3 regions of the Variovorax sp. SRS16 genome follow, and region 2 is predicted to be linked to each of the others. Evidence: riboswitches for the same ligand, from Rfam matches in the RefSeq annotation. Region 2 holds a riboswitch; each other region holds the start of a gene.
What was found. Region 2 has a riboswitch for glycine ahead of E5P2_RS02630 (FAD-dependent oxidoreductase). Riboswitches for the same ligand answer to the same signal wherever they lie in the genome.

Region 1 (3,220 bases), 3.9 Mb from region 2:
ATGCGCTATGTCCACACCGAGTGCCGGCGCAGTGCGATGCGGGGATGGATCCGTGGGGACATCGGGTGAACCTCTTTGAACTGTTCGGCAGGCATCAATGAAGCGCCAGGTGCAGCCCGAGAATAGAGAGCGAACGACCGACGGGAAAATCGTTCTTTCCGATGGCAGCCATGTGATGGCGCAATAGCTGCGCCATCACTCCGGCGCAATTACGCGCCCTGCAGGCCGAGGACCGGCGGCCGCGGCGTCGCGCCGGTGAAGGCGAAATCCACCTCCGGCGCGAGGCCGCTCACGATGCGCGCGATCGACTTGCCCGAACCGCAGGCGTGCGTCCAGCCCAGCGTGCCATGGCCGGTGTTGAGGAACAGGTTCGGCAACCGGGTGGCGCCGATCAGCGGCACGTTGCTCGGCGTGGCGGGACGCAGCCCGGTCCAGAACTGGGCCTGCGTCGTGTCGCCGGCGCCGGGGAACAGCTGCTCGACGCGCCGCACGATGGCCTCGCAGCGCACGCGGTTCAGGTCGCGGTCGTAGCCGTTGAGTTCGGCCGTGCCGGCGATGCGCATGCGGTCGCCCGTGGCCGAGGTGTAGCGCGAGAACACCAGCTTGTATTCGTCGTCGGTGAGCGAGACCTGATAGGCCTTCGAGGCATCGATGACCGGCAGCGTGACCGAATAGCCCTTGGCCGGATAGATCGGCAGCCGGATGCCCAGCGGCGCCGCGTAGAGCGGACTGAGCGAGCCCATCGCGAGCACGAAGGCATCGCCGCGGATGCGCTGGAAGCGGCCTTCGCTGTCGGTCGCCTCGACGTGGTCGATGCTGCCGCCGGCCTCGCGGATCGCGGTCACCGTGTGGCTCATGAGGAACTTCACGCCGGCCGCCTCGCAGAGCTTGACCAGCTCGCGCGCGAAGCGGTTGGCATCGCCCGACTCGTCCTCGGCCGTGTAGGTGGCGCCGGCCAGCTGCGGGCGGATATGGGCCAGCGCGGGTTCGAGCCGCACGGCTTCGTCGGCCGAGATCACCTGGCGCTCGCAGCCGAGCGCGCGCATCTGCTCGGCGGGCTTGAGGGCGCCGTCGAATTCCTTTGGCGTCGTATAGAAGTGCAGGATGCCCTGCGTGCGCTGGTCGTAGTCGAGGCCGGTGTCGCGGCGCAGCTGCTGCAGCGTCGCGCGGCTGTAGGTGCCGAGCCGCACGATCTGCTCGATGTTGTGGCGGGTGCGCGCCGGCGTGCATTCACGCAGGAACTGCAGGCCCCAGAGCCACTGCCGCATGTCGGCGCGAATGCGAAAGAGCAGCGGCGCGTCTTCCTTGCCGAGCCATTGCAGCACCTTCCATGGTGCGCTCGGGTTGGCCCAGGGTTCGGCATGGCTGACCGAGATCTGGCCGCCGTTGGCGAAGCTGGTTTCGGCGGCCGGCGTGGCCTGCCGGTCGATCACGGTCACGTCGTGGCCGAGTTGCTGGAGGTAGTAGGCCGAGGTGACGCCGAGCAGGCCGGCGCCGAGAACGATCACGCGCATGTCAAGAACCCCTTCGAGGTTTTGGCGCTCGAACACGGCGAAACGGATGCTGCAAAAAGAAAAGCAACCGGAACGCATGTTCGAGTTGCCGCTCCCCCTGTCCTCGGTACCTGAGAGATTCACCCCCTGCGGCGCAGCGGGCTTGCTCCTTCGGTGCATCACGTGGCGTGATGGCTCTCCAGACGGCTCTGACGATGGTTGCAGTACGGGCTCATCACGTGAGCCGACCTGAGCGTTTATGGGAGTTTGCGCCTTCGGTGAAGCCGCTCGCGCGGCCTGCTCTCCTGCGAGCGCGAGTCTAACCGAAGCAGGACGCGCGGTCGATGCGCGCGTGCGGCGCGATGCATCACTTCGCGCGATGCCTCGCATCCAAAGGAACGATTTTTTCTTTCGTCCGCGGCCTTCGACAATTTTCGCTTCTGCCCTATCGGCTATCGAAGCGCGAAGCGACCATGAAAAGCTCTTCTCTTTTGCACGTGACGGTGAGCGCCGTCCGCCGCGAAGCCCGGCACATCGTGAGCCTCGAGCTGCGTCCGCGCACGGGAGAAGCGTTGCCGGTCTTCGAGCCCGGGGCGCACATCGACCTGCACCTCGCGCCGGATCTGGTCCGCAGCTACTCGCTGCTGAACCCGGACACCGAAGGCGATCGCTACCGGATCGCCGTCCTCAACGACAGGAACAGCCGCGGCGGATCGCGCCATGTCCACGAGCGGCTCGCGGTCGGATCGATGCTGGACATCTCGCCGCCGCGCAATCATTTCCCGTTGAATGCCGATGCCTCGAGATCGGTCCTGCTGGCGGGCGGCATCGGCATCACGCCGATCCTCGCCATGCACGAGCGGCTTGCGGCGCTGGGCAAGCCGGCTTCGCTGCTGTACTGCGCGCGGTCCCGGCCGGAGGCGGCATTCTGCGAACGCCTCGGGTCGTCGAGGAACGTCAGCTTCCATTTCGACGAAGAGCAGGGAAGGCCGCCCGATCTGCGCGACTTCCTCGCGCGCGAACCGGCGGCGAGCGATTTCTATTGCTGCGGGCCGGCGCCGATGATCGCCGCCTTCGAGCGCATCTGCGAGGAACTCGGCTTCAGGAAGGTCCATGTCGAACGCTTTGCGGCGGATGCGGGGGGCGGGGTGTCGCGGCAGCAACATCCCTACACAGTGACGCTGACGCGCACCGGCCGGACCCTTGCCGTACAGCCGGGCGTCGCGCTGCTCGATGCCCTGCACAAAGCCGGCATCGACGCCGATTGCGGTTGCCGCGAGGGCGTCTGCCGCGCCTGCGAGACACGGGTGCTCGAGGGCATTCCGGCGCACCGGGATTCGGTGCTCTCGAGCGAGGAGCGCGCGTCGAACCGGACGATGATGGTCTGCGTGTCGGGCTGCGTCGGCGAACACCTCGTTCTCGATCTCTGAGCCGGTCATCGGCAGGAAACCCCTGTCCAGCGCCTGCAGCCAGGGCAGCGCTTCCCGCCGCTCGGCTGTTCTGCCAGCCGCCGAGGCAGACAAAACACCCCTTAAAACGCGCCCCCGTGTGAAATGCATCACGTGAAATGATTAGTCCTTAGGTACTACATGTAATTACAATTGGCTACATGAAGTCACATGCAGGCCACCGTTCGGGGAGGCAGGGAAACCTGGCCTTCGGATCGTTCGTCGGATAAAAGCCGATGCTCTACAGCCTGCTCCAACGCCTCGCCCTGGGCCCGCTGC
Region 2 (3,220 bases):
CGACGGCGCGCGAGGTCGCGGCCGGCGAGGCCGAGGCCGCGCCCCATCCCGCGCGCCGCATCGCGGGCGCGGTGTACGTGAGCTGCTCCGGCCGCGGCGGCCCGCATTTCGGCGCGCCCGGCGCGGAGCTGCAGATCGTGCGGCATGCGCTCGGCGACGTGCCGCTGGTCGGCTTCTTCGCGGCCGGCGAGATCGCGCGGCATCACCTGTACGGCTACACCGGCGTGCTGACGGTCTTCACCGGCGCCGATTGAGCGCGAGGCGGCCTGCGCCGGCCTACATGCCGCGGAAGGCGAACTCGAGTTCGGGCCGCAGGCCGCTCATGATCCGGGCGATCGACTTGCCGGCGCCGCAGACGTGCACCCAGCCATGCGCGCCGGGCGCCGTGTTGAGGAACAGGTTGGGCAGCCGCGTCTTGCCGATCATGGGCAGCCCGTTCCGGCTCACCGCATGCCCGACGGTTTCGAGCGTGGCGTGCGCCGTGTCGGCGGCGCCGGGGAACAGCTGCTCGAAGCGGCGCAGGATGGCGTCGAAGCGATCGGAGTCGGCTTCGCCTTCCTCGTCGAGGCGGTCGCGCGCGAAGCCCGAGACCCGCAGGGAATCGCCCGCCGGCGTCTCGATGCGCATGATGCGCAGCTTGCCCTGGCGGTCCCGCAGGGTCACGCGCGGAGCGCGGGCGGCGTCCTTGACCGGCATCGTGACGATGTACTCGCGCAGGTGGCGCAGCGGCATCGCGATGCCCAGCTGCTGCGCATGCGGCGCGCCGGCCGCGCCGAGCGCGAGCACATAGGCCTGGGCGCGCATGGCCGTGGGCCGGCCGCCGGCATCGCGCAGTTCGACGTGGTCGATGCGGCCCTCGCGCTCGTGCAGCGACACCACCGTGTGCTTCATCGCGAAGCGGACCCCGGCCGCGCGGCACAGGAAGACGAGGCTGGCCGCGAACTGGGCCGGATCGCGCGCCGGGTCGTCCTGCGCATAGGCCGCGCCGGCGAGGCCTATGCGCATCGCCTGCAGCGCCGGCTCGATGCGCAGCGCGTCCTCGGGCGAGAGCAGGCGTTCTTCGCAGCCCAGCCTGTTCCAGTGCGCGGCGCGGGCCGTGCGGTCCTCGAAAGCGGCGGTGTCCGTGTAAAGGCTCAGCAGGCCTGCGGTGCGCGCGCTCTGGGGCATGCCGGCCTCGTCGCTCAGCGCGCGCACGCTTTCGCGGCTGTAGGCGGCCAGGCGAACGAGATGCTCGAACGGATCGGGCTTGCGGCGTTCGCCGATGGCACGGTCGAGCAGCCGGGCCAAGTGCCTTCGCAGGCGGCTGTACAGCGCCGATTCCTTGCGCTTCGTGCCGGCAGGGGATGAGGACAGTGCCGCCGGCTGCGCTGCGGCGCCTTCCTCATGGCGGTTCACGCGGCCGCGCGCCTTGGCCGCGGGGCTCGCGTGCCGGTCGACCACCGTCACCTCGTGGCCCAGCTGTTGCAGGTAGTAGGCCGATGCGACGCCGAGCAGGCCGGCGCCCAGAACAATCACGCGCATGTCCGTATCCTTTTTGGATGGCACGAACGGCGGGTGGCGGCGCGGATGGCGGCCTTCACCCGGGGTTCAGACTGCCGCTCCCCCTGTCTTGTACCTGAGAGATTCACCCGCGTGCGACCCGCAGCGGGCTTGCTCCTTCGGTGCGCCGCGTGCCGCGGCGGCTCTCCAGTCGGCGATTGATCAACAACGATGCAGTGATCGAATCGCCTTCGGCGATTCACCTGAGCGTTCATGGGAGTTTGCGCCATCGGTGGGATGGGGACCATCCGCTTTCTGCGATCGGTAGTCTAGCGCAGAAACCGGTTTCTTGAATCATGTGGGCGACCCGCTCAAGCCCGGCGCAGGCGCGTGAAAAGCTCGAATTCCCAGTTGCGCATGCCGAGCAGCAAGGTATAGCCCTCGCGCTCCTTGGGCGACAGCTTCTGGTCGGTCTGGTGCTGCTGGGCGAAGTCCTGGGCCACGCGCTGCAGGCGTTCGAGGAAAGCGGGCGCCAGCGAGCGGCTGATCGAGCCGTGGACCAGCAGCAGGCCTTCGGCCGGCCCGTCGAAGCCGCCCTTGTAGTAGTCGAGCACCACGTTCTCGCGGAAGAAATCCATCACCGGGCCATGCGGGCGCCAGCGGAAGGTCTTGGCCAGCTTGAGGCGGTAGCGGTTCAGCGGACGCAGCTCGATGATGCCGATGCGGTCCAGCTGGGCCAGGTAGCCGATGCACTCGGCCTGGCTGATCCGGTAGGCGGTGACGATCTGCTCCAGCGTCCACTGGCTCAGCACGTTGATCGCCACCAGCAGCAGCTTCTTGTCCTTGACCACGGCATTTTCCTGCTCGAGCGTCAGCTCCTTCAGCAAGGGCTGGTCGTCGGCCACGCGGCGGGCGAGTTCGGCGAAATCGATCTTGAGTGCGCGGCAGATCGCGTCGACCCGCGTGAGCGGCATGTCGCCCTTGGCGAGCATGCGCTTGACGCTGGACTCGGCCATGTCGAGCGACTTGGCGAGATCCGCATAGGTCATGCGGGCATTCTTGAGTTCGTTCTTCAGGGCCTGGACGAGGTCGACGGTGGTGCTCATGGGAAGAGTATTGCCTGTTGATACCAAGGGGCGTTGGAAATTGCTCCGTATCGATTTTCGATGCCCGAGAGGGGGTTGGCAACCTACATTCCGCCCCACCGCCACCTCTCGGAGCCCGCCATGTCCCTGCTGCCTTCCCTTTCCCGCCGCGAGCGCGGCCTGCTGTCCGTGTTCGCGTTGCTGACCCTGGTCGCGGTCGCCGGGCCGGACCTGCAAGCGACCGAACTGCCGCCGGCCGTGTTCGCCGATACCCAGGCCTGGCACGGGCTGCCGAACGCGATGGATGTGCTCAGCAACCTGCCCTTCCTGGTCATCGGGCTCTGGGGCCTGCGCTGGCTGCACTGGCTCGACCGGGCGCATGAAGACGTGCTGGATGCGGTGCCGCTGCCGCCATCGATGGTCCATCCGCCGGTCAATGCCCTCGATTGCGCCTGGATGTTCTTCGCCGGCCTGATCCTCACCGCCGCCGGCTCGGCGTTCTACCACCTGCAGCCCGACGACCTGCGCCTGGCGGCGGACCGCGCCGGCATGGCGGTCGTCTTCGCGGGGCTGGTCGGCTTCGCCGTCTGCGAACGGGTCAGTGCACGCGCCGGCTGGCCGGCCGCGTGGTTCGTGCTGGCGGCCGGGCTGCTGGC
Region 3 (3,220 bases), 1.6 Mb from region 2:
GAAGGGCATGGTGCTGACTTCCATCGGCACCGCCTTGCCGCGCACCATGGCCTGGATGCGTGTGCCGGGTTCGGCGTAGGCGAGCGCCACATAGGCCATCGCGACCGGCCGGTCGACCGTGGGGCCGAGCAGGCCGCTGGTCACGTGGCCGATCGGCTGGCCTTCGAAGGATTCGAGCAGCGTGCCGTCGCGCACCGGCACGCGCTCCAGCGCCACCAGGCCGACGCGCTTGCGCTTGAGCGTGTGGTGGTCGAGGTGGCCGGCCGTGCCGCTGGCGGCGACGAGTTGTGCCAGCACCTTCGCGGCGCCGGGAAAGCCGCCTTCGCGCGCGCCGCCGGCGCGGCGCACCTTCTGCATCGCCCACCCGAGCGAGGCCTCGACCGGCGTGGTCGTCTCGTCGATGTCGTTGCCGTAGAGGCACAGCCCCGCTTCGAGCCGCAGCGAATTGCGTGCGCCCAGGCCGACGGGCTTGACCTCGGCCTGCGCGAGCAGCAGGCGGGCCAGCGCCTCGGCGTCCTGCGCGGCGACCGAGATCTCGAAGCCGTCCTCGCCGGTGTAGCCGCTGCGCGTGACGAAGGCGGCGATGCCGCCGATCTGCACCGCACCGCCGGTCATGAAGACGAAGCGCTCGATCCCGGGCGACAGCCGCGCCAGCGTCGCCGCAGCCTGTGGCCCCTGCAGCGCCAGCAGGGCGTGGTCGGGCAGGGGTTGCACCTGGCAGCGTGCGCCGATCTTCGCGGTGATGTGGGCGATGTCGGCCTTCTTGCAGGCGCCGTTGACGATCACGAAGAGCGAATCCTTGCCTTCGTTGAAGAACATCAGGTCGTCGAGGATGCCGCCGTCGTCGTTCAGCAGCAGGCCGTAGCGCTGCCGGCCGGCCGCCAGGCCGACGACGTCGACCGGCATCAGGGTTTCGAACGCGGCCGCGGCGTCGGGGCCGACCAGCCGGAGCTGGCCCATGTGCGAGATGTCGAACAGGCCGGCGGCACTGCGCGTGTGCTTGTGCTCGGCCATCAGGCCGGCCGGGTACTGCACCGGCATCGAATAGCCGGCGAAGGGCACCATGCGTGCGCCGAGTTCCACGTGCAGGTCGTACAGCGGTGTCTTCTGAGGATCGTCACCGGATGCGGATGAGGAGGCCAAGGCACTCTCCAAAAGGGGCAGTCTCGTTCCATGGCGCGCGCCATGGGCCACCCCTGCTGTCCGCTTTACCTGAGAGATTCGCCCCACGATCGGGGTTTGCTCCTTCGGTGGACGGCCCTGCGCTTGCGCGGCGGGCCGGCTCTCTCCAGCAAGGAAACGCGCGAAAAAGATCGGCGCTTCGTCAGTCCTTTTGCCTGAGCGTTCGGGCCCGTGGATCGGTGGGACCTGCGCCTTCGGCGGCTCCGCGGGGCGGGGCTCTCTCCTGACCCTGGTGAGTGTAAGGGATCGGTGGCGCCCGGCGCCGCCGATCGGTTCAATGCAGGGGCAGGGCGGGCAGCAGCTTGTCGATGCGCTCGCGGATCGATTCGGCGCGCTCGGCGCCGGCGGCCTGCTCGATCGCCTCGAGCATGGCGTTGGCCGTCGCCAGCATCGATTCGCGGTCGCGCGCTGCGCGCAAGGCCTCGCGGAAGCGTTCGGCCAGCAGCGGGTCGCGCCGCACGAACATGCGCTCGCAGAGGTCGAACAGGAACATCCGCGTGGTGGCGAGCGACCGCTTGCCGTCGAAGACATCGGCGGCGACGGCCGCGGCGGGTTCGGGCTGCGGGGGCGGCTGGCGGTGCTGCAGATAGCCGGTGTCCATCAACTGGGCCGCGACCCGGCTGGCCTGCTCGCGGCCGCCGAAGAGCTCGCCGAAGTCGGTCACCGAGCGATGGCCGTTGGCCATCAGCAGCAGGGCGCGCTCACGCTGGCCGAGGGTCCGGCGGCCGGGCTGGAGTTCTTGATGGGCCTTGTCGGTCTTGATGAGGAACATGGGATGCTGGCTTGCGGGCGAGCCTTGCAGCATCGGGGGTGGGTGTGACGGCTTTGTGAATGGGTGATTCGAAGGGTGCGATTTCTGTTGAGGCTGTCGGCCGGGGCGAATTCCCGGCTCCGGCTTCACGTCACGCGCAACGCACAGTTCAAAGGCCCGGTGCCCCCACCCCAACCCTCCCCCAGAGGAGGAGGGAGAAAGACCCGTCACATGCCGACGTAGTTCGGCCCGCCGCCGCCCTCGGGCGTCACCCACACGATGTTCTGCGTCGGATCCTTGATGTCGCAGGTCTTGCAATGCACGCAGTTCTGCGCATTGATCTGCAGGCGCTCCTTGCCGCCTTCATCCGGCACGAACTCGTACACCCCGGCGGGACAGTAGCGGCTCTCGGGGCCGGCGTAGTCGGGCAGGTTGATCCGGGTCGGCACCGTCGCGTCCTTGAGCGTCAGGTGCGCGGGCTGGTTCTCTTCGTGGTTGGTGTTGCTCACGAAGACCGACGACAGCCGGTCGAAGGTGAGCTTGTTGTCCGGTTTCGGGTAGGCGATCTTCTTGCCGGCCGATGCCCGCTTGAGGCGCTGGTGATCGGCCTCGGTGCGGTGAATCGTCCACGGGATGTGGCCACGCAGCACGAACTGCTCGATGCCGGTCATCACCGTGCCGACCGCCAGGCCCTTCTTGAACCACTGCTTGAAGTTGCGTGCCTTGTTGAGTTCGGTGCGCAGCCAGCTCTTCTCGAAGGCCGCGGGGTAGGCCGTGAGTTCGTCGTGCTGCCGGCCGGCCATCACGGCCTCGTAGGCCGCGTCGGCCACCAGCATGCCGGTCTTGATGGCGGCATGGCTGCCCTTGATGCGGCTCGCGTTCAGGTAGCCGGCCTCGCAGCCGACCAGCGCGCCGCCGGGGAACACCGTCTTGGGCAGCGAGAGCAGGCCGCCGGCGGTGATCGCGCGTGCGCCGTAGCTCAGGCGCTTGGGCGCCTTGAGGCCCTTGTCCTGGCCTTCGAAATACCAGCGGATGTTGGGATGCGTCTTGAAGCGCTGGAACTCCTCGAAGGGGCTCATGTAGGGGTTCTGGTAGTCGAGCCCGACCACGTAGCCGATGATCAGCTGGTTGTTCTCGGCGTGGTAGACGAAGGAGCCGCCATAGGTGTCCGACGGCAGCGGCCAGCCCGCGGTGTGGATGGCCAGGCCCGGCTCGTGGCGCGCGGGATCGATCTCCCACAGCTCCTTGATGCCGATGCCGTAGCTCTGCGGATCCTTGCCCTCGTCC

Region 1: linked by a shared signal. The riboswitch ahead of E5P2_RS21300 (D-amino acid dehydrogenase) and the one ahead of E5P2_RS02630 (FAD-dependent oxidoreductase) in region 2 are both predicted to bind glycine.
Region 3: linked by a shared signal. The riboswitch ahead of gcvT (glycine cleavage system aminomethyltransferase GcvT) and the one ahead of E5P2_RS02630 (FAD-dependent oxidoreductase) in region 2 are both predicted to bind glycine.

What each region holds. Positions count from the first base shown of each region.
Region 1 is NZ_LR594666.1:4,411,693-4,414,912, reverse strand. Features, by position in the region: gene E5P2_RS21300 (D-amino acid dehydrogenase) at 210-1,514, opposite strand; glycine riboswitch at 1,602-1,706, opposite strand; glycine riboswitch at 1,722-1,811, opposite strand; gene E5P2_RS21295 (PDR/VanB family oxidoreductase) at 1,967-2,923, shown strand; gene E5P2_RS21290 (hypothetical protein) at 3,178-3,220, shown strand, end outside.
Region 2 is NZ_LR594666.1:537,225-540,444, forward strand. Features, by position in the region: gene E5P2_RS02625 (FIST signal transduction protein) at 1-254, shown strand, start outside; gene E5P2_RS02630 (FAD-dependent oxidoreductase) at 277-1,521, opposite strand; glycine riboswitch at 1,595-1,702, opposite strand; gene E5P2_RS02635 (helix-turn-helix domain-containing protein) at 1,851-2,585, opposite strand; gene E5P2_RS02640 (hypothetical protein) at 2,706-3,220, shown strand, end outside.
Region 3 is NZ_LR594666.1:2,108,254-2,111,473, forward strand. Features, by position in the region: gene gcvT (glycine cleavage system aminomethyltransferase GcvT) at 1-1,143, opposite strand, end outside; glycine riboswitch at 1,190-1,302, opposite strand; glycine riboswitch at 1,320-1,418, opposite strand; gene E5P2_RS10245 (hypothetical protein) at 1,457-1,954, opposite strand; gene E5P2_RS10250 (electron transfer flavoprotein-ubiquinone oxidoreductase) at 2,161-3,220, opposite strand, start outside.